2 regions of the Antarctobacter sp. genome follow, and region 1 is predicted to be linked to the other one. Evidence: riboswitches for the same ligand, from Rfam matches in the RefSeq annotation. Region 1 holds a riboswitch; the other holds the start of a gene.
The links. A riboswitch is a leader RNA that binds a small molecule or an ion and turns the genes downstream of it on or off. The one in region 1 is predicted to bind thiamine pyrophosphate.

Region 1 (11,233 bases):
CCAAAACTGGTCGCCAGGGGTGGACAGGCAGGACTGGTGTGCACAGGTTTTGAAGGTGGATCAGCCGCGGGAGGGGTGAAATGGAATTGAATGCCGATTTCTCGAAACGGGTGGTGATCCGGCCCGAGGATTACAAATGGCGTCCGTCGCCGGCCAACGGGGTAGAGCGGATGATGCTGGACCGGATCGGCGAGGAGGTGGCCCGCGCCACGACCATCGTTCGATTTGCGCCGAACAGCCGGTTCGACGCGCATACGCATGGCGGTGGTGAGGAATTCCTGGTTCTGCAGGGCGTTTTCTCTGACGAGCATGCGGATTACCCGGTCGGCAGCTATGTTCGCAATCCGATTGGCACCGCGCATACCCCGCATATCGGCCCCGAAGGCGCGACGATCCTGGTCAAGCTGTGTCAGTTCGACCCCACCGATACCGAACAGAAAGCCATTGCCACGCAGGATGCAGTGTTCGAGGAAGTGGCGCCGGGACTGAGCCAACAGCTGCTCCATGACGTCCCCGGCGAACGCGTGCGGATCGTGCGCTTTGCACCGGGCACGCGGCTGGGGCCTCATGCGCACCGCGGCGGGGAAGAGGTCTATGTGATCGAGGGGCGGTTGCAGGATGAATACGGCAGCTATCCGGCCGGCAGCTGGATCCGCAGCCCCGATGGCTCCAGTCACACACCGTTTTCGGAGGACGGCTGTCTCCTCTATATCAAGACTGGCCACCTGCCTGCGGTGGCGGACGAGGGGCGCGCGGCAGAGTAGCACTGGCGCACGCAATGCGGTCTTTCGGTCGCCTGTGAAACCGCCTAATGCTTTGGCATGGATATTCGCGCGATATTGATGGGCCTCGCCTTCGCGGTGATGTGGTCCTCGGCCTTTACCTCTGCTCGCATCATCGTGGCGGCGGCTCCGCCCCTGTCGGCACTGGCTCTGCGCTTTCTGATCTCGGGCCTTCTGGCGGTGGCGATCGCCTGGGCGATGGGGCAAAGCTGGCGGCTGACCCGGGGCCAATGGCGCGCGACGATCGTTTTTGGTGTCTGTCAGAACGCGCTGTACCTAGGATTGAACTTCGTCGCCATGCAGACGGTCGAGGCCTCCCTGGCGGCCATCATCGCCTCGACCATGCCGCTGCTGGTGGCTTTGGCCGGCTGGTTGTTCCTGGGAGAGACGCTGCGCCCGCAGGCGCTGTTCGGGTTGGTCGCCGGCATGGCCGGTGTGGCCATCATCATGGGCGCGCGGTTCGGCGGTGGGCTGGACATGACGGGGGTGCTGTTCTGCGTCCTGGGCGTTATCGCGCTGACCATTGCTACGCTGTCGCTGCGCGGGGCCACCTCGGGCGGCAACTTCATGATGGTCGTGGGCCTGCAGATGCTGATTGGCAGCGCCGTGCTCTGGGTGCCCGCACTGACGTTGGAAACCGTTCAGATCGACTGGTCTGCCGCGCTGGTCGTGGCCTTTGTCTATACCACGCTGGTGCCTGGCCTGGCGGCGACCTTTGTCTGGGTCCTGCTGGTCAACCGCATCGGCGCGGTGCGCTCCGCGACCTTCCACTTTCTCAACCCGTTCCTTGGCGTGGCCATTGCCGCCGCATTTCTGGGAGAGGCGCTTCGGCCGCTCGACCTGCTGGGCGTGGCGGTGATCGCGGCCGGGATCCTGGCCGTGCAACTGGCCAAGATCCCCAACTCCGCGCGCGAAACTGTCAAGAATTGAACGTGAAATTCCGCCCGCGCGGAAAGTTTTGTTTACCTGCGCCCCGCTACACCCGCTCTGACGCGTGGGCAATTTGCCCGCTGAACAGATGTGAGGGCGATTCATGGGAAGGTTTTCGATCCGAATTCAGGTGATGCTTCTGGCATCGGCCTTTATCGCGACACTGCTGGTACTCTCGGCCATTTCGTGGACGGTGAAATCCGAACTCACCGGCAAGCTGTACCACACCTCCGACATGTTCTCGCAAAGTCGTCTTCTGGGCGACATCACCAACAGCATGCAGAGCGCGGAACTGGCGATGATGCTGTTCGTTGCCGGTGACGACGCCAAGATAGAGGACATGCGGGCCGAATTGGCGGCCATGTCCGAACGTTTCGCTGAGGTGCGGACAAGTTTTGCCGACACCCGCGTGTCCGAGGCTCAGCGACCCGAGATGGTGACCCGCCTGGCGGAGATGGCCGAACGGCTGGCCGCCCTCGACGGCGAAGTCGAGACGCTGGCCGGGCTGACGCTTTTCGACCGCAAGGCCTTTGCCTACAGGACCATTCTGCCCTCGCTGGAGGAAACCCGAAGAGACCTTCTGGAAATGACCGATGAACTGGCGGCAGACGTGACCCGGCTGGAAACCGAGGCGACAGCCGTGGCTGCGGCCTCGGACATCAAGCAGCTGCTCGGGAACGGGCTGGTGGTGGCGGTTGCGCTGATCCTGGCCTTCATCTTTGGCCGCTCGCTGTCGCTGCCGATCCAGCGCGCCCGTGACGCGGTCCGGCGTCTTGCCCAGCACGATTACGCGTTCGAACTTGCCGATACCACGCGTGCCGACGAGGTGGGGATGATCTCTCGCAACCTCGAGGATCTGAAGGCCAAGCTGCTGGCTGCAGATGCTGCCGAAAAGCGCATGGTGGCCGAGAATGGCAGGCGCGTGGACCTGTTCCAGGCCTTCAGCACCGCGATGAGCCAGCTGCGGGGCGGGGACCTCCAGAACCGTATCGACGAGGGCGAGTGGCGGGATCTCGGCGAGAGCTACGTCCAGCTTTGCGCCGACTTCAACAACCTCGCCGACACGCTGGACGATCTTGTCGGGTCGTTGCGGCAAAGCGCCGACGCGGTGACAAACAACGCCAACGAACTGTCCAGCATGTCCGACGAGATGTCGCGCCGCTCCGAGGTTCAGGCCGCGACGCTGGAGGAGTCGGCCGCCGCCCTGGAGGAATTGTCAGCCAGCGTGCAGTCGGCCTCGGCCCGGGCGCAGGAGGTCGATACGAAGGTGGTCGAGGGCCGTCGCCGGGCCGAGCAGGGCGGCGAGGTCATGGCAAGGGCGCTGGAGGCGATGGGGTCCATCGCAAAGTCCTCTGACCAGATTTCGCAGATCATCACGGTCATCGACGACATCGCCTTTCAAACCAACCTGCTGGCCCTGAACGCGGGGGTCGAGGCCGCGCGCGCCGGCGAAAGCGGCAAGGGCTTTTCCGTGGTGGCCTCCGAGGTGCGGGGACTGGCCCAGCGGGCCTCGGAATCCGCGAGCGAGATCAAGGAGCTGGTGACGAACAGCAGCAAGCAGGTGGAAGATGGTGAAAAGCTGGTCCATGAAACCAGCGAAACCCTGACCCATATCGTGCAAAGCGTGACCGAAGTGTCCGAAATGGTTTCCGGTATCGCGACCTCGGCCCGTGATCAGGCCAGCGGCGTGCAGGAAATCAACGTCGGCGTGGGTGAGTTGGACAAGGTCACACAGCAGAACGCCGCGATGGTCAGCCAGACCAATGCTGCCAGCCAGAAACTGCGTGTCGAGGCCACCCGTCTGTCTGATGTCCTCGCGCGCTTCTCCGTGCAGGATTTGCCCCCTGCGGCGAACACCTGGGAGGACCCGGTCAACGAGGGCTTTTCGGTGAAAGGCGTCGACCCAAGGGGCCATGAGCAAAAGCATGACCAAGACGTTGCATCTGGCGATGGGGGCGGGGGGTGTGACGACACGATGGCGGACACGGAAACCTTGGTGCACGGCAGCTGGGCTGCCGAAGAACTGGAGCCGTCCCCCCTCGAAGTGGAACTCGACAGCTTCGAGCAGTCCGCGCCGAACCCGGCACCGGCCTACAAGAGGGCCGTTGGTGACGACGCCCTTTGGAAGGATTTCTGACGGGGCCTCAGCCCCCGATGCGTCCGCCGGCGTCACCGACCTGGCCGCGATGCAGCAGAAGGTGGTCAAGCAAGACGCAGGCCATCATCGCCTCTCCCACCGGAACGGCGCGGATACCCACGCAGGGATCGTGCCGGCCCTTGGTGACGATCTCTGTCTCTTCACCGCTCAGGGTGATGGTCTTGCGCGGGGTCAGGATGGACGAGGTCGGCTTGACCGCGAAACGCACGACGATTTCCTGGCCGGTCGAAATGCCGCCCAGGATACCGCCGGCATGGTTGGAGCTGTAGACCGGGCCGTTCTCTCCCATGAAGATCTCGTCGGCATTCTGGCTGCCGGTCAGGGCGGCCGAGGCCATGCCCTCGCCGATCTCGACGCCCTTGACCGCGTTGATCGACATCATCGCGGCCGCAAGATCGGTGTCCAGCTTGCCATAGACGGGGGCGCCGAGGCCCGCAGGGGTATTGCGGGCGACCACCTCGATCACCGCGCCCACGCTCTCGCCCGATTTGCGCAGCCCGTCCAGGTAATCCGCCCAGGTCTCGGCGGCTTGCGGGTCCGGGCACCAGAAGGGGTTGGCATCGATCTGGGCATCATCGAAGCGCGTCCGGTCGACGCCGTGGCTGCCCATCTGCACCATGTACCCGCGGATCTCGATCCCCGGCACCAGCGCCGTCAGCGCCGCGCGCGCCAGCCCACCGGCGGCCACGCGCGCAGCGGTTTCCCGCGCGGAGGAGCGCCCGCCGCCGCGATAGTCGCGCAGCCCGTATTTCTGGAAATATGTGATGTCGGCATGACCGGGGCGGAACTTTTGCGCGATCTCGGAATAATCCTTGGACCTCTGGTCGGTGTTCTCGATCATCAGCTGCACCGAGGTGCCGGTGGTCCGGCCCTCGAAGACGCCTGACAGGATGCGCACGGCGTCCGGTTCGCGTCGTTGTGTGGTGAACTTGTTCTGCCCCGGCTTGCGCCGGTCCAGCCAGTGCTGGATCTGCGCCTCGTCGATTTCGATGCCCGGCGGGCAGCCGTCGACCGTAGCCCCAAGAGCCGGCCCGTGGCTTTCGCCCCAGGTGGTCACACGGAAAAGATGTCCGAATGTGTTCAGGCTCATGGCTGCGTCCCTTTCGTTTCCGCGCGGGATACGCAAGCCGGGGCGCAATGCCAAGACTATTCGAGCCCGTCGCGCCGTCTCTGGGCGAATTCGCCCACGGCATCCGTCGCGCGGTCAACGGCAATCACGATGAAGGTGGAAATCCAGAGCGGCATCTCAAAGGCCGCGATCCAGCCGAAACAAAGATAGATGAGCCAGATAACCCCCAGCTCTAGGCACAAAATGATCAAACGCGTTTCCCCAAGGGCGCCTCCTTTCTCCAGCAATGTCGGGATGGTTGAAACTTACCATAACAGGCTGAAAAAATCACGGTTTTTCTTGATGTTCCGTGGCGTCGGGACTAGGGTCCCGCCTACCTCGGGGTGGCGGTGCATGAGCCGTCTGAGATTTCCGTAGATCGGATCAACCCGTTGAACCTGAACCGGTTAAAACCGGCGGAGGGAAGGTATGGGCCCGGACACGGGACTCCAATCTTGCCCTTGCGCCGCAATATTGGAGGACTTCATGAAGTCATTTGCCTTCACTGTTGCCGCGGGATGTCTCAGCGCCGGGCTTGCCCTTGCCGAAACGCCTGTCCTGACGGTCTATGCGCCCGATTATTTTGTCTCGGAATGGGGGCCGGGGCCGAGGATCGAAGAGCTGTTCGAGGCGCGCTGCGCCTGCGACCTGCAATTCAAACCTGGCGATCTCTTGCCCCGAATCCTGCTGGAAGGGGACCGGACCGAGGCCGATGTCGTGATCGGCCTGAACACTGACGTGACCAAAAAGGCCCGTGAATCGGGGCTCTTTGCCGAACACGGGGTGGACCTGTCGCCGCTGACCCTGCCGATCAACTGGACGGACGAGGTGTTCCTGCCCTTCAACTACGGACACACCGCCTTTGTCTACGACACCACCCGCGTGGATGCGCCGCCCGCCAGTTTCGACGCGCTGCTGGAGGCGCCCGATGACCTGCGGCTGGTGATCCAGGACCCGCGCACCTCGATCTCGGGGCTGGCCCTGGTGCTTTGGGTGCAGTCGGTCTACGGAGACGAGGCGCAGGCCGCCTGGGAGAAACTGGCGCCCAAGATCGTCACCGTGACAAAAGGCTGGTCTGAATCCTACGGCCTTTTCACCGATGGTGAGGCGGACATGGTGCTGAGCTATACGACCTCGCCCGCCTACCACATCATCGCGGAGGGAGATGAGACCAAGAAGGCCGCGATCTTCCCAGAGGGGCATTACTTCATGGTCGAATTGGCCGCGCGACTGGCGACCAGCGACCAGCCCGAGCTGGCCGGGGATTTCATGGAGTTCATCCTGAGCGAGGACTTCCAGAGCATGATCGCCACAGGCAACTGGTCGATCCCAGCCGCGCTGGACAGCGACAAGTGGCCGGAAGGTTTCCAGAAGCTCGATCTGCCGGAAAAGGTGCTTTTCTATTCCGAGGATGAGGCGGCAGAACTGCGCGGCGAGGCGATCGAGGCATGGCGCCGCGCGCTCTCGCAATAGCGGCGGCGCTGGTCCTGGCGGTACTGACGCTGGGACCGGTCTGCGTTGTTCTGGCCCGGGCCGGGGGCTTTGGTGCCTTTGGTCCGGGGGATTGGCAGGCGCTGCGGTTCACGCTCTGGCAGGCTTTCCTGTCAGCCTCCTTCAGCGTCGTTCTGGCCGTGCCCGTGGCCAAGGCCCTTGCGCGTCGGCGCTTTGTGGGGCGCGGGGTGCTGGTGACTCTGCTGGGGGCGCCCTTCATCCTGCCGGTGATCGTGGCGGTCATAGGCTTGATCGCGGTTTTTGGCCAGGCGGGGCTGGTGAACAGGTTCCTGGGCGCGCTGGGAGGCCCGACTCTGGACATTTACGGGCTGCACGGGGTCGTGTTGGCGCATGTCTTTTTCAACTTGCCACTGGCGGTCAGGATGCTGTTTTCGGCTTGGGCCGCGATCCCGGCCGAGCATTTCCGGTTGGCGGCCTCCCTGGGGCTGTCACCGCCTGCGCAATGGCGCGTGATTGACGCGCCGCTGATCCTTCGGGTGCTGCCGGGCGCGTTTACGGTGATCTTCGTGATCTGCCTGACCAGTTTTGCGGTGGCTCTGACTCTGGGCGGTGGGCCGCGGGCCACGACGGTGGAACTGGCGATCTACCAGGCGATGCGGTTCGATTTCGATCTTGGCCGCGCGGCAGCACTGGCGGTCATGCAACTGGTTCTGGCCCTGGCGGCGGGTCTGGTTGCGCTGCGCGTCGCGGGACAGGCCGGGTTCGGCGCGGGGCGAGACCGCATCCTGCCGCGCTGGGACGGGCAGGGACGTCTGGCCCGCGGTTGGGATGCCATGTGGATCGTCGCGGCGGCGCTGTTCCTGCTGGTGCCTCTGGCGGCGGTGGTGCTGCGCGGTCTGCCGGGCATTCTGCTGATCACGCCTGACACGTTGCGTGCGGCGGGGCATTCTCTGATGGTTGCGCTGGGGTCCACGGCGCTTTGCATGGCCTGGGCCTTGCCACTTGCCACGCGGCGGGGCGAGTTGCTGGCCCTGCCTGCCATCGCGATTTCGCCCCTGGTGCTGGGGACGGGACTGTTCCTGATCCTGCGGAATTTCGTCAATCCCTTCGACATGGCGCTGCCGGTCACGGGGCTGGTCAACGCACTGATGGCGCTGCCCTTCGCCCTACGGATTCTGCGACCCGAGGCCGAGGCGATCACGCGTGACTATGGCCGCCTGTGCGCGACCTTGCGGATGTCGTCGTTTGCGTGGCTGAGATTGGTCTGGCTGCCCCGCCTGCGGCGTCCGATGGGCTTTGCCGCCGGGCTGACGGCGGCCCTGGCGATGGGGGACCTGGGCGTGATCGCGTTGTTTGCCGATCCGGACCGGGCGACCTTGCCATTGCAGGTCTATCGCCTGATGGGATCCTACCAGATGGAGGCGGCGGCCGGTGCGGCGCTGTTGTTGTTGATGACCAGCCTGGGATTGTTCTGGCTGTTCGACCGCGGAGGGCGCTTGAGTGCTGAGGCTTGAAGACCTGCAAGTGACGATGGACAGCGGCACGCTGCGCGCGGATATGGCGCTGGTGCCGGGTCGACGGGTGGCGCTTGTCGGGCCGTCGGGCGCCGGAAAATCCACCCTGCTGGACGCCATCGCCGGTTTCAGGGAGGTCGCGGCCGGGCGCGTCATCTGGCAGGGGCGCGACGTGACCCATGCCCCGCCGCAGGCGCGGCCCGTGTCGATCCTGTTCCAGGACAGCAACCTGTTTCCGCACCTGACGCTGGAGCGAAACCTGGGTCTTGCCCTGCATCCCGGCGGGCGCCGTCCGGACGCCGAGGCGCGTGCACGGATCGAGGGGGCGCTGCGGCGCGTGGGGCTGGAAGGCATGGCCGGGCGCAAACCGGGCACCCTGTCCGGTGGTCAGCAGGGGCGCGCAGCATTGGCCCGGGTGCTCTTGATGGCGCGCCCGGTGATCCTGCTGGACGAACCTTTTGCCGCCCTGGGACCGGCGCTGAAACGCGAAATGCTGGACCTTGTGCGCGAGGTCGCCGACAGCCTCGCCGCATTGGTCGTCATGGTGACGCATGACCCGCGCGACGCAGAGGGGTTTGCCCATGAGGTCGTGCTGGTGGCCGAGGGGCAGGCGCAGGCACCGGTGGCGGCAGAGGCCTTCTTTGCCGATCCGCCGCAGGCCTTCCGCGACTACATTGGCGCGGCGGGGTAAACCCTGCCCTGCACCAATCCATGATCAAAAAGAAAAGCCCCGCCGGATCGGCGGGGCTTTGTCGTTTTCGGCTTGGCCGGATCAGGCGGTCGGCTTGCGCTTGATCGGGGCCCAGATACGCTTGTTCACCAGGTAGAGCAGCACCGAGAGCACCACCAGGAAGAACACCCCGACGAAACCCGCCTGCTGGCGTTGCATCATCTTGGGTTCCGCGGTCCACATCAGGAAGGCCGCCAGGTCCTCTGCTTCGTGGTGCAGCGAGTTGCTGTGGCCGTCGTCGAATTCGACGTCCTCGCCGTACAGCGGCGGCGCCATCGAGATCCAGCCGCCGGGGAAGGCGGTGTTCTCGTAAAGGATGGTGCCTGCCTCTTCCTTTTCCTCTCCGGTGTAGCCGGTCAGCAGCGAGGCGATGTATTCTGCGCCGCCCATGCCCTTGAACAGCTGGTTGATGCCCAGTCCGTAGGGGCCGTGGAAACCGGCGCGCGCCTTGGCCATCAGCGACAGGTCCGGTGCCCCGACCGAGGTGACGGCCGGGAAGTGGTCGGTCGGCTTGGCCGGGCGGAAGTCATCGAGTTCTTCGTCGAAGACTTCGAAGTTGGCGGCATAGGCGATGACCTGCTCTTCGCTGTAGCCCAGCTGTTCGAGATCGCGCAACGGAACGTACTGCAGGCCGTGGCAGGCCGAGCAGATCTCTGTGTAGACCTTGAGGCCGCGCTGCAGCTGGTTCTGGTCCCAGGTGCCGAAGGGCCCTTCGAACGAGAACTTGAAGTCCTCGACGTGGGCCTCGCCGCCAGCGGCATGAGCGCCGCCGGCCAGACCGAAGGCCACGAGGGCCGCGAGGGTGAGTTTCTTGAACATCTCTTACGGTCCTTCTTGCTTATTCCGCCGGGGTCGCAGCGCCTGCGCCCTTGGCCTCATCCTTCGGCGGATAGTGCGCGTCGAAATCGGCCTCGATGGTGTCGGGCTGGGGCAGCGGCTTTTCGATGACACCCAGCAGCGGCAGGATCACCAGGAAGTAGGCGAACCAGTAGGCCGAGGCGATCAGCGAGAAGCTGGCGTAGGGCTCTTCGGCGGGCATGGCACCCAGCCACATCAGCGCGAAGAAGTCGATGACCAGCAGCCAGAACCACCACTTGAACATCGGACGGTAACGGCCCGAGCGAACCGACGATGTGTCGAGCCAGGGCGCCAGGGCCATCACGATGATCGCGCCGAACATCGCCAGCACGCCAAAGAACTTGGCGTCGATGATGCCGCCGGTCACGAAGGAGGCCAGTTGCACCAGCCAGACGTCCGAGGTGAAGGCACGCAGGATCGCGTAGAAGGGCAGGAAGTACCATTCCGGGACGATGTGCGCGGGCGTCGCCAGCGGGTTCGCCTCGATGTAGTTGTCCGGGTGGCCCAGGTAGTTCGGCATGAAGCCGACGATGGCGAAGAAGACCGCCAGGATCACGGCCAGCGCCAGAAGGTCCTTGATCACGTAGTAGGGCCAGAACGGAACGGTGTCCTTTTCGGCCTCGGCCTTGGATCCGCGGCGCACTTCGACACCCGTCGGGTTGTTGTTGCCGGTGGTGTGGAAGGCCCAGATGTGCAGCGCAACCAGCGCTGCGATGACCATCGGCAGCAGGTAGTGCAGCGAGAAGAAGCGGTTCAGCGTGGCGTTGTCCACCGCCGGTCCGCCCAGCAGCCAGGTCTGGATCGGCTCACCGATGAACGGGATGGCGCCGAAGAGACCGGTGATGACCGTCGCACCCCAGAAGGACATCTGACCCCAGGGCAGAACATAGCCCATGAAGGCGGTGCCCATCATGCAGAGGTAGATCAGCATGCCGATGATCCATGTCACCTCGCGCGGGGCCTTGTACGAGCCGTAGTAGAGACCGCGGAAGATGTGCGCATAGACCGCGACAAAGAACAGCGAGGCGCCGTTCATGTGCAGGTAGCGGATGAAGTGACCGCCGTTCACGTTGCGCATGATGTGTTCGATCGAGGCAAAGGCCAGGTCGACATGCGGCGTGTAGTGCATCACCAGGACGACCCCGGTGGCGATCTGCAGAACGAGGCAGAAGGTGAGGACGATCCCCCAGATCCACATCCAGTTCAGGTTTTTGGGCGTGGGGATCATGATGGTGTCGTACAGGAGCCCGACGATCGGAAGGCGAGAGTGAAGCCACTTCTCGCCACCGGTCTTCGGCTCGTAATGGTCGTGCGGGATTCCAGCCATGTCTTGTGCTCCTTAACCCAGCAGGATGGTGCTGTCGTCGACCCACTCGGCGGGCGGGACAGGCAGGTTTTCGGGGGCGGGGCCTTTGCGGATCCGGCCCGCGAGGTCGTAGTGCGACCCGTGGCAGGGGCAGAACCAGCCGCCGAATTCACCGGCATTGCCCAGCGGCACGCAGCCCAGGTGTGTGCAGACACCCATCTGAACCAGCCAGGCCTGCGCCGGCTGACCCTCGGGCGAGGGCAGGGTGCGGTTGGCATCGGTGGCCGGCGCCGAAGAGTCGGCCAGGTTGGCGTTGCGCGCGTTCGTATCGACCACGTTCTGGCCGGCGGCAAAGGCCTCTTCCTGTTGCTGCGCCTCGGCGATCTCGTCCTCGG
Region 2 (11,233 bases), 1.3 Mb from region 1:
CCTGCCGCCCGTGCGGATCTACGTCCACCACTCCTGCAGTACCGCGAGAAACGCGATCGCGGCCTTACGCTAGCAGCCCCCGCTGACTTTGCGCGGCACTTGACCGCTGCAACCGCCCGCCCAGCTACACAAGACAAGAGTTCTGCGCATCGAGTGACTGCGCAACACGCGCCCATGGGCATAAACACCAGCCGGAGGCCGGTCGCGGCAGGATGCAAGACCCGTGGCGGGCCAGGTGCCCTCCATCGGGCACATCCTCTGGTCGTTGCTTCAGGCAAAAGAAAAAGGGGGCCTCGTGGCCCCCTTTTGTCCGAACATCCAGATCACCTTGTGGAAACGACTGGCGGACTGGACGTCATCGCGTCGTGAACGGCCCGCTGGAAGGTTGCTTTCTTCCGGTCGATCAACTCGATCCGGGTCTTCCGGTTGCTGGGCTTTTCATTCTGGATCTGGACGATTTCGGCCAGCGTGTAGACGCCGGGCGGCAGGCCCAGTTGTTTCGCCATCAAGTCGACGGTTTCATTTGCGAATGCCGGTCCGGAAATGGCGAACATGGTGGCGATCAAAGCAGCTTTCGTGAACATTGTACTTCCTCCAGGCTTATGAGTTGGGTGACACACAGGCTTCTGCGCGTATCTCCATTCAACCATGGAGGCAGGAACGGACTGTCAAAGGGGTGTCAAACAGGTGTGAAAACAATGCGAAACGTGCCGTGAGAGAGATGAAAATGCCGAATTGGTGCGTTCTCAATGGCAATAGGCGCGTCTCACAGGCCTTTTGATCGAAATACCCGTTCTCAAACGTCAATTGTCTCTGTGGGATGAACGGCCTTTGCCGGGCGATGGCCAAGGGACACCGCCCGGCAATCGCGCCGTCAAAGGGTCTACAGAGAGAGCAGCGCCTTACCCGAGACGATTTGCATGCCGTATCCGGCGTCCTGCGCGCCTTTTTCCATATCCGGCGCAGGCACCCGGGCTTTTTCAAGTTCTTCCCTGGCTTCTTTTCCGCTCAACAAACGCTCACCGGCATTACGCTGCTTTTGCTGCAGCAAGGCGAGCAAACCGGCGATCTGGCACGATGCGGCAGAGGTTCCGCCGAACACGGTGTACAGCGACCGTGGCATGACCTCGGTGTGGTACGGGATCGGCTCGTCCGGGTTGCGATCACCCGAAGTCCTGAGGACGGGGCGTTTGTCCGCCCCCTCTTCGGCAAAGTCGTCCTCTTCGCCCGCTTCGGCCGCATAACCATACTGACCGGGAATATCGATCGCCATCAGCCCGTAGGGCGAGTAAGGACCACGGTCGCCTGCTCCCTCCGGCACGCTCACGTCCATGTCCAGGTTGCGCCCGCGCCATGTGATGTCGTCGTATCGGTGGTACCGGTCGGAAACTTCCTGTGCATCGTCCGACGGCGCATAGAACAAGGTGCCTCTCGCGTCATAGCCTGCGCTATAGGATGCGTGGGCGCCCCGGGCATTGACGGCCCCCACCACGATCAGGTTTTCGGCGACCGGGCCGCCACCATCCTTGCCCGTCAGGACGAGGTTGGCCGGGTAGTCCAGCGTGTCCGACCCGCTGTTCCCTGCCGCCATCACAACCGGTATCTTTTCCGAAATGACGGACAGAAGTGTCTCGAACAGATGCTTTTCCGCGGAACGCGCGCCACCGGCTAGCAGCCTCGTGCCTCTCAAGGACAGGTCCTCGCGCAGTTCCTTCTCGGACGGCGGGCGAGACTTTCCGCCGTCCTCTTCCGTCGCGGGCAGATCGGAAACGCCGCGCGGGATCAGGATCACGTCCGCGTCGTACCCCACAGCCCAGAGAAGCGCCATGATCAGGGGCCAGTATTCGGTATTGTAGACGGTGCTGATCGGAATGATATTCGCCGTCGGATGAATGCCCGCGTAGCCGATGGCATTCGGATTGCGGTTGGCGGACCTGTCCGCGCCACTTTCGAGTGGCCGTGAGGATCCGTTCTGGCGATCACGACCTTCACCCTGGGCGGGCTCGGGTGCGGCGGAGGGCTGTGACGCATCGTTTTGTGTCGCGGCGCCATCGTCGACGCACTCCTTTTTTCCGTATCCCGCAGGGCTGGCCGCAACCAGGCCGGCGCAAGCGGTACCGTGGGCCGCGAACCTGTCAGAGGGATCAGGCAGTTCAAGGTATTTGTGCGTCTTCAGGCTATGTCCCAAGATGTCGTGAAGAACCGACCTCAACGGGTCGCCGACCGCATCGAACGCGTCTAGCACGTCCCGGTCGCCGGCGATCCACTCCTGTATACGAGGCCAGTCGTAGCCTCTCCCGGCATAGACCGCACCCTCGAGGAACCCGGTGAAATCCACCGGATGGATCAATCGCTCCGAGGCGAGATTCGGATGCTCGAAGTGGTTGGCCCCCTTGGAAGCGTCGGCCGGGCAGCTTCCGGCACAGCCGTTGTCGATGATCGCCACCGTCACGGCCGTGAACTGGCCATCTGGGTCGAAAATCTTTTTCCACTCTTCCTTTGGCTTGCCTTCGTAAGGCTCCGCGCAATCCTCTGAATCCACAGCTTCCCAAGGTTCTACAAGCAATCCAAGCGCCTGAAGATGCCAGAGGTAGAATAGACCTTCGCGGTCCTCGCAGGTCGTGCAATCACCATCGGCCATGTCAACTCCTCCCCTCGTACCACTCGCGCTGAACGGCCCGCATCTGGTAGCGGCAGGCATAGAACAGGTAGGGTGCGAACTTTCCCGCAAGCTCGACCCCGGCCTCGGTGTCGGACTTGTAGTGCAAGCCGGCGTATTCGCGGTTCTCGCCGATGCGCTGCGCGACGTGGAACAGTTCCTGCGTCGCGGTGTATTCGGGAATGGCCCGCGACAGCACCAGCGCCACGCAGGTATCCTGGAACGCGTGGTTCGAAGGATAGGACGGGTGCGGCGGGATTCCGATGAACGGCCGCAGCGCATTGTCGACATGCGAAGGCCGGGGCCGTGTATAGCGGGTCTTGTAGACATAGCCGACCCGTTCGGACAGTTGCAGCACGGTGGAGATCAAAGCGCGCGTCGCCCGATAGCCCGCCAATTCCTCGATCCCGAGGCGCCGTAGCATGTCCGTCGGATTGTTTGCCGCGACCTGGCGGATGATCTCTTTCTGACGGAATTCATCCCCACGCAGACGGTTCTGTTTGCGGTGCAGTTCGCGCACTTCTTCGCGGGTTTCCTGCATGCCCGGAGGCGGCTGCAGCGGAAGACGCTCATACGCATAGACATTCTTGCTGAGCTTCTGTTTCGCTATGTTCGACACATAGGCGTTGTGGGCCTTTGCAAGACCGGCATCCTCGTTCTTCACGGTCTTTAGCGTGTCTTCAAACTCCACTGCCGCCGTCGTTTCAATGGCGATGTCTCTCAATTGCACGAGGTCCCGCAATTCGCGCCAGGTCGAGATGACCTGATCACCGAATGCCGGAACCGGATCGCCGTTCAACGCCGGAGAGCCAGTCGGCGCCGTGCCCGCGCCCTGCGTGCTGGCGCTGAAATGGGCGTGCGCGTGGGCATGCGCGTTGAAATGCGCATGGGCATGGGCGTGGGCATGGGCGCTTGGCCCCGGCGTCGTGGCCCGCGCAAGCGGTGCAACATCCCTTTGTTCTTTTCCGTCATGGCGGAAGAGCTTCCCTCTCCGCCCAAGCCGAAGGCTGGGCCCGTCTAGGCGATGTTCTTCCGACATGGGTGGTTCCTCCGGTTTTGGGGGGGTCAACTGGCGGCCTTCTCGGCAGTGCGCAGGCCTGAAATCAGGAAGCGGCGTACATGGTCCGCGGGAACTGGCGCTGCCGGATCCTCAAGCCTGCGCCATGTGAAACCCGGGTCCCGCTTCTCGATCCTTCGATAGGTCGCTGCCGCCGAGACCAAATCCCCGGATTGGGCATAATTTGCGGCCAGGTAGCGCAGTGTCGGCAAGAAAGGCTGTGTCCCCGGGATCTGCTGGGACAAGGACATCGTCCCATATTGGATCGCCTTTTCGAAGCTACCGGACAGGGAATGCGCCATTTGCCTGAGAGAGCCGAACAGGTACTGGTAAGGGCTGTCGCGCCCAAAACGAACTGCGCGCGCCGCGGCGACTTTCGCAGTGTCGTAGTCACCGGTGTAGCAGGCAAGCGTTCCTTTGGCGTAGTGATACAAGGCAAGGTCCGGAGGGTCCGATTGAAGAGGCGCAATGAGGGCAGCGGCGCGTCCGAAGTCCCGGAAGACAAAGCTGTAGACGTGCGAAAGCAGCGAGCGTGCCAGCGGATTGTGCGGATCAGCCTCGATCGCACGGGCGGCCCAGTAATCGGCCCGCGCCCGGATCTCGTTGAGGTCGAGCACTTTGGCCTCGAGAAGATGAGCCGAAGAATAGGCGCTCCAAGCGAAGTAAGACGCCTTTGGTTGCAGATCGCACGCCTTTTCAAGCGCATGGGTCGCTTCGGCAAGGGACCGCTCCGACCGCCGCATCAGGCGATCGACGCCTTCGATGAGGTTGCGTGCAGCCTCGCGCTCGGCGGTCATCCCGCCGATCCCGGAATGAAGAAGCTTGTTGCAGATCTCGTCGACCAGTTGCGCCGTCATCTCTGACAGGAGTTCGGTTGCCAGAGCTGCCGTTTCGAGCTGGCGCTGTTTGCTCCAGATTACAAACTGGTTCTCCACCTTGAAAATCTTGAACGACAGGCTTGTCGCCGCACCAAGAGACAGGGCCTGGACCTTCAGGAACAGATCCGCAGGACGGGCCCCGGCGGCAGCGACATCACGGAAATCATGGATGTCGAAAACTTCGTAGTACCTGAGGTTCGTCGCAATCTTGTCGATCACCAGGTTGGCAACCAGTTTCGCCGTATCATCGTTCACGGACGTTAATACCGGCAGGATACCCAGGCTCAGCCGTGGTCCGTTTTCGCAGTCGGTGCCGCTGGCATGGGATACCGTCGTCCTTGCGTCGGAACCTTCCGAATTGACGCGCATTTCGGAGAGCCAGATATTGAATTGGGGATCCTTGATATCGATCCCTTCTAGGAATTCCCGTCGAGAGGCGGCATTTACGTCTGGATCGAAGTAGTCGATTTTCAGATGTTCCCGGGCCAAGAGGACCGGCCCGCCATCTGTGAGCAAGATCCGCTTTGCGTCTTGCCCGAACATGCGCCGCAATTGAGACAGGGCTTGTCTAAGGCTGTTGCGGGCTTGTTGTTCCCCCCTGTCACTCCAGAGCTTGTCTTGAAGCATGGCCCTGGAACAGGGTCGGTCACCATAAATTGCGAGGATTGCCAGCAGTCCCTTGGCCTTCTCTCCGCACGTGCCCGTCAAAATATCCCTGCCCTCTCTGTCGAGAACCTGGATCGGTCCGAAGAGCTTCAGTTCATATGTCGGTGCCATGCTTTCGACGCCTGGAAACGCTTCAATCACCCTTAGTGTAGCGCATTTGCCACGGAGCCCGAACATTTTCGTTTGCCGCGGCGCGGAATTCACACCTTTTTCACATTCGACCTCGCCATCTCGCCTGCCCGCCGGCTCCAGAGGCAAAGCGCCGTCATCGGTTTGGGGAACAGGTCAATTGGTTCCGGGATTATCCCCCGGTTGCCACTGCCGCGGCGAGGCGCTACGGTGCCGCCAAATCCGTTGGGGTGCCCTGCAACAGGGCTGAGAGGCATCGCGCCGACCCATCGAACCTGATCCGGGCAATGCCGGCGTAGGGAACGGAGATCGCGCACGCAGGCAAACCGCCTGCCCGTTTTCCAGTCTCTTCCCGCGTGCCCTTGTGCGGAGGAGAAAATGGAAAAGGTCGCGAAACTCCTGATCGTTGCAGGCTCTGACAGCGGTGGAGGCGCCGGCATTCAGGCTGATCTCAAGGCCGCCTCGGCGCTTGGCGTCTACGGTGCCACGGCGATCACGGCCGTCACCGCACAGAACACGGTGGGCGTTCAATCCGTCGCGACGCTGGCCCCAGAGATGGTGGCGGCGCAGATCCGCTCGGTGCTCGACGACATTGACATCGACGCGGTGAAGATCGGGATGCTGGGCACGGTCGACATCATCGAAGCGGTGGCGCAAGCCTTGCAGGGCTTCGCCGGTCCTGTGGTGCTGGACCCGGTGATGGTTGCGAAGTCGGGGGATGCTCTGCTGGACGCGTCGGCGGTCACGGCGTTGCGCGATCACCTGCTGCCCCGCGCAACGATGCTGACCCCGAACTTGCCCGAGGCCGCCCGGCTTCTGGAACACGATCCCGCAACCACGTCTGAAAGGATGGAAGCGCAAGGCGCGGCGCTGCGAGCGCTCGGGCCGGACGCGGTGCTCATGAAAGGCGGCCACGCCGAAGGTGAAACCTGCCGCGACCTGCTGGTGACAGAGGCTGGTTTCACCGCTTTCGAGGCGCCGCGCCTTGCCACACGCAACACCCATGGCACAGGCTGCTCCCTGTCCTCGGCCATCGCGGCCGAAATGGCCAAGGGCGCTGCACCAGAGGCCGCCGTCCGCCGCGCGCATGGCTGGCTGCACGGGGCCATCGCGGCGGCGGACCGGCTGGAGGTCGGACGCGGTCACGGGCCAGTGCACCATTTCCACGAGGTCTGGGCATGAGCGCGGAAGTCACGATCCTGGGCGCCGGGGTCTCGGGGCTCTGCGTCGCGCATGAATTTGCGGACAGGGGCGCGGCGGTCCGCATCCTCGACACTGCGGGCGGGCCCGGTCCTGAATGCTGTTCCTGGTGGGCTGGCGGAATGCTGGCCCCGTTCTGCGAAGGCGAAGCAGCGGAAGAGCCCGTGACACGTCTGGGCGCGCAAGCCGCGGACTGGTGGCAGGCGGCTGGCGTGCCGGTGGCGCGGGATGGAACGCTGGTGGTCGCCCTTGGCCGTGACCGGGGAGAGTTGGACCGTTTCGCCCGACGGACGGAGGGGCATCGGCGCCTTGATGGCCAGCAACTCGCCGCGCTTGAGCCGGAACTTTCTGGGCGGGTCTCTGGCGGTCTTCACTTTGTCCAGGAGGCGCATATTGATCCGCGGACCGCGCTGGGCACCTTGCGACAGGGCCTTGCTGCACGCGGTGTTTGTGTCGCGGCGAACGGCGACCTGAACGGCACCGTGATCGATTGCCGGGGCCTTGCCGCGCGCGACCGTCTGCCAGAGTTGCGTGGCGTTCGTGGCGAGATGGCGGTGCTGCGCGCGCCGGAGGTCACGCTGCGCCGGACGGTGCGGATGCTGCATCCGCGCCACCCACTCTATCTCGTGCCGCGGGGGGACGGTGTCTACATGCTGGGCGCCACTCAGGTCGAGGGCGACGGGCGAGGCCCCCCTACCCTGCGTTCGATGGCGGAACTGCTGAACGCCGCCTATGCCCTGCACCCGGCCTTTGCCGAGGCCGAGGTGCTGGAGATCGGCGCCGATGCGCGCCCCGCCTTTCCCGACAACCTGCCGCGGATCGTCCCGCAGGGCGACCGCATCCATGTCAACGGCCTGTTCCGGCACGGCTTCCTGCTGGCCCCTGCGATGGCGCGGATGGTGGCAGGGCTGGTGCTGGACGGCGAGCCCCCGGAGTTCCTGCAATGAAGATCATCTTGAACGGCGCGGCCACCCATATCGCGGCGACCGACCTTGCCACGGCCCTGGACGAACTTGGTTACGGGCAGGCCCGCGTGGCGACCGCGGTGAACGAAACCTTCGTGCCAGCAGCGGCACGCGCGCAGCAGCCCTTGGCCGAAGGCGACCGGCTGGAAATCCTCGCGCCCCGGCAGGGAGGCTGACATGCCTGTTTTCTACGGAACCGAAATCGCATCCCCCCTGATGCTGGGCACGGCTCAGTACCCCTCTCCCGCGGTGCTGGCCGAGGCGTTTCACCGCTCCGGCGCGGGCGTCGTGACGGTGTCGCTCCGGCGCGAGGCAGCGGGCGGTAACGGCCAGGGGTTCTGGGACTTGATCCGTGGCCTGGGTATCCCCGTCCTCCCCAACACCGCCGGCTGTCATTCTGCACGTGAGGCCGTGACAACCGCCCATATGGCGCGCGAGATCTTTGGCACGGACTGGATCAAGCTCGAGGTGATCGGCCACGCGGACACGCTGCAGCCCGATCCCTTCGAGCTGGTCGAAGCGGCGCGGATCCTCTGCGCGGACGGCTTCAAGGTCTTTCCCTACACGACCGAGGACGGGATCCTTGGCGGTCGCCTGTTGGAGGCGGGCTGCGAGGTCCTGATGCCCTGGGGCGCCCCCATCGGTACCGGGCTGGGTCTGAACAACGTCTACGGCCTGCGCACCCTGCGCGCGCAGTTTCCCGAGATACCGATGGTGATCGATGCGGGGCTAGGCCTGCCCAGCCAGGCGGCACAGGCGATGGAGTTGGGCTTTGACGCCGTGCTGCTGAACACGGCGGTGGCCAAGGCCGGCGATCCTGCGGCCATGGCCGAGGGGTTCGCCCGCGCGCTGGAGGCCGGACGGCTGGCGCGCTCTGCCGATCCGATGGAACCGCGCGACATGGCCGCCCCCTCTACCCCCGTGCTGGGACTGGCGGTGCTGGAATGACGCTGGATCGCTTTTATCCGATTTTCGATCACCCCGACTGGCTGGAACGGGCGCTGCCCCTCGGCGTCAAGCTGGTGCAACTGCGGGTGAAGGACCGCCCCGAGGCCGACCTCCGCGCGCTCATCGAACGATCGCGCGATCTCTGCCGGGCGGCGGGTGCGGTGCTTGTGGTCAACGATCACTGGCAATTGGCGGCGGAGTTGGGCTGCGACTGGGTGCACCTGGGGCAAGAGGACCTAGACACCGCCGACCTGCAAGCGATCCGCGCCGCCGGGCTAAAGCTGGGCATTTCCACCCATGACGAGGCCGAACTGGCCCGTGCGCTGGATTGTGGGCCGGATTACGTGGCGCTGGGGCCGGTCTGGCCGACCATCCTGAAAAAGATGAAGTGGCACGAACAGGGTCTTGACCGCGTGACCGACTGGAAGCGCCGGGTTGGCGACCTGCCGCTGGTGGCCATTGGCGGGCTCTCGACCGCCCGCGCGCCGCAGGCCTTTGCAGCCGGGGCCGACATAGTCTCGGTCGTGACGGATATCACCCTGAACGCCGACCCCGAGACACGCATCCGCGAATGGATCGAGGTGACGCGATGACCCGCTACATCCGGCAGATCGCGGTACCGGAACTGGGCGCGGCGGGACAGGATCGGCTACGCGCGGCCTCTGTTCTGGTGGTGGGAGCCGGCGGGCTGGCGGCACCGGTTCTGCAATACCTTGCCGGTGCCGGGGTCGGGCATCTCCGGCTGGTCGATCCCGATCACGTGGACGAAAGCAACCTGCACCGGCAGACGGTCTTTCGCGCGGGGGACCTCGGCCAGCCAAAGGCCACAGCCGCGGCAAAGGCGCTGGACGGGCTGAACCCTGATTGCCGGATTGAACCGGTGACTGTCGCGCTTGATCCGGGCAACGCCGCGGCGCTGGCAGCGGGCGTGACGCTGGTGCTGGACTGCGCCGACAGTTTCGCCGCCAGCTACATCCTGTCGGAACTCTGCCAGGAACTCGGGTTGCCGCTCATCAGTGCTTCGGTCACCGGGACAGAAGGCTATTGCGGCGGTTTCTGCGGCGGGGCGCCCTCTCTGCGCGCGGTCTTCCCCGACCTTCCCGAGCGGCTGGGCTCCTGCGCCGAAGACGGTGTGCTGGGCCCGGTCGTCGGGGTCATCGGCAGTCTGCAGGCCCAGATGGCGCTGACCGTGCTTGCAGGGATCGGCCCCTCACCGCTGGGCCGGGTCACAAGCTATGACGGGCTGGCGCATCGGTTCGGCGGATTCTCGTTCGTCGGTGCGCCCGAACCGGACAGCTGTTTCCGCTTCATCAGTCCCACCGCCATCGCACCCGGCGATTTCGTCGTGGATTTGCGCGCGCCCGACGAAGGGCCGCTTGTCCGCGACGGTGCCTTGCGCCTTGCGACCGATGACCTCGGCCCGGACGGCCCGGTGCCCGCCCCCGGCCAGCGCGCGGTGCTGTGCTGCCGCTCGGGCCAACGTTCCTGGACCGCGGCCGAACGGCTTTCGCGCGTCTGGGACGGAGAAATAACCCTCGTCGCCCTTGGCGACCAAACCGGAGCGACCTCATGAGAGTCCTGACCCTGCTGTTCTGCCTTTGCGCCGCACCTGCCACGGCTGCCGACAAGATGACCCTTGTTCTCGACTGGTTCGTGAACCCCGATCACGGGCCGATCATCATTGCCAAGGAAAAGGGCTATTTCGCCGATGCCGGTCTGGAGGTGGAAATCGTGGCCCCGGCCGACCCCGCAGACCCGCCCAAAATGGCGGCGGCCGGCAAGGCCGACCTCGCCATCTCCTACCAGCCGCAATTGCACCTGCAAGTGGCGGAAGGTCTGCCGCTGAAACGCGTCGGCACGCTGGTCGCCACGCCGCTGAACTGCCTGCTGGTCCTCGACAACGGTCCAATCGCGGAAATCGCGGACCTCAAGGGCCGCAAGGTCGGCTTCTCGGTCGCCGGTGTCGAAGAGGCGCTGTTGTCGGCCATGCTGGCCCCTGCCGGTCTCGGGATGCAGGATATCGAGCTGGTCAACGTCAACTGGGCGCTCTCGCCCTCTATCATGTCGGGGCAAGTGGACGCGGTCATCGGCGCTTTCCGGAATTTCGAACTGAACCAGATGGAGATCGAGGGCGTCGACGGCCGCTGTTTCTACCCCGAGGAAGAAGGCGTCCCCGCCTACGACGAGTTGATCTACGTCGCCAACCCCAACCGGATGGACCTCGAGAAGATCGACCGGTTCCTGGCGGCCACCGAAGAGGCCGTGCAGTACATCGTCAACCATCCGCAGGAAAGCTGGGAAATCTTCGCCGCCTCCTCTGCCGAACTCGACGACGAATTGAACGCGAGGGCTTGGCAGGACACGCTTCCGCGCTTTGCCCTGCGCCCTGCCGCGCTGGACACCGGCCGCTATGCCCGGTTCGAGCGGTTCCTGAAGTCGGTGGATCTGATCGAAGAGATCAGGCCTGTTTCGGACCTCGCCATCATGACGGATGCGGATCAATGAGTTACGGTCGTACCTTCCCCCTGTGGCGCGCCGCAGCGGGTGAGAACTGGCAGAACTATACCCGCCACTCCTTTGTCGAAGGGCTCTCTGACGGGAGCCTGCCGCGCGATGCCTTCCTGCATTATCTTGTTCAGGACTACGTCTTTCTCGTCCATTTCGCACGGGCCTGGGCGCTGGCCGTCACCAAGGCCGGAACAATAGAAGAGATGCGCGCCTGCGCCGCGAC

Region 2: it holds a riboswitch for thiamine pyrophosphate, as region 1 does, so the genes downstream of both, thiD (bifunctional hydroxymethylpyrimidine kinase/phosphomethylpyrimidine kinase) here and thiB (thiamine ABC transporter substrate binding subunit) in region 1, are expected to answer to the same signal.

What each region holds. Positions count from the first base shown of each region.
Region 1 covers NZ_OZ255849.1:4,079,423-4,090,655, reverse strand. The annotation lists gene ACQY5B_RS20920 (hypothetical protein) at 1-4, opposite strand, end outside; gene ACQY5B_RS20915 (cupin domain-containing protein) at 81-764, shown strand; gene ACQY5B_RS20910 (DMT family transporter) at 822-1,712, shown strand; gene ACQY5B_RS20905 (methyl-accepting chemotaxis protein) at 1,816-3,849, shown strand; gene aroC (chorismate synthase) at 3,857-4,960, opposite strand; gene ACQY5B_RS20895 (hypothetical protein) at 5,017-5,190, opposite strand; TPP riboswitch at 5,309-5,420, shown strand; gene thiB (thiamine ABC transporter substrate binding subunit) at 5,465-6,451, shown strand; gene ACQY5B_RS20885 (thiamine/thiamine pyrophosphate ABC transporter permease ThiP) at 6,427-7,944, shown strand; gene ACQY5B_RS20880 (thiamine ABC transporter ATP-binding protein) at 7,931-8,635, shown strand; gene ACQY5B_RS20875 (cytochrome c1) at 8,717-9,493, opposite strand; gene petB (cytochrome b) at 9,513-10,859, opposite strand; gene petA (ubiquinol-cytochrome c reductase iron-sulfur subunit) at 10,872-11,233, opposite strand, start outside.
Region 2 covers NZ_OZ255849.1:2,777,896-2,789,128, forward strand. The annotation lists gene ACQY5B_RS14315 (hypothetical protein) at 324-566, opposite strand; gene ACQY5B_RS14320 (S8 family serine peptidase) at 884-2,641, opposite strand; gene ACQY5B_RS14325 (phosphatase PAP2 family protein) at 2,643-3,698, opposite strand; gene ACQY5B_RS14330 (AfsR/SARP family transcriptional regulator) at 3,725-5,371, opposite strand; TPP riboswitch at 5,606-5,708, shown strand; gene thiD (bifunctional hydroxymethylpyrimidine kinase/phosphomethylpyrimidine kinase) at 5,768-6,571, shown strand; gene ACQY5B_RS14340 (FAD-dependent oxidoreductase) at 6,568-7,536, shown strand; gene thiS (sulfur carrier protein ThiS) at 7,533-7,730, shown strand; gene ACQY5B_RS14350 (thiazole synthase) at 7,732-8,502, shown strand; gene ACQY5B_RS14355 (thiamine phosphate synthase) at 8,499-9,095, shown strand; gene ACQY5B_RS14360 (HesA/MoeB/ThiF family protein) at 9,092-10,075, shown strand; gene ACQY5B_RS14365 (ABC transporter substrate-binding protein) at 10,072-11,007, shown strand; gene tenA (thiaminase II) at 11,004-11,233, shown strand, end outside.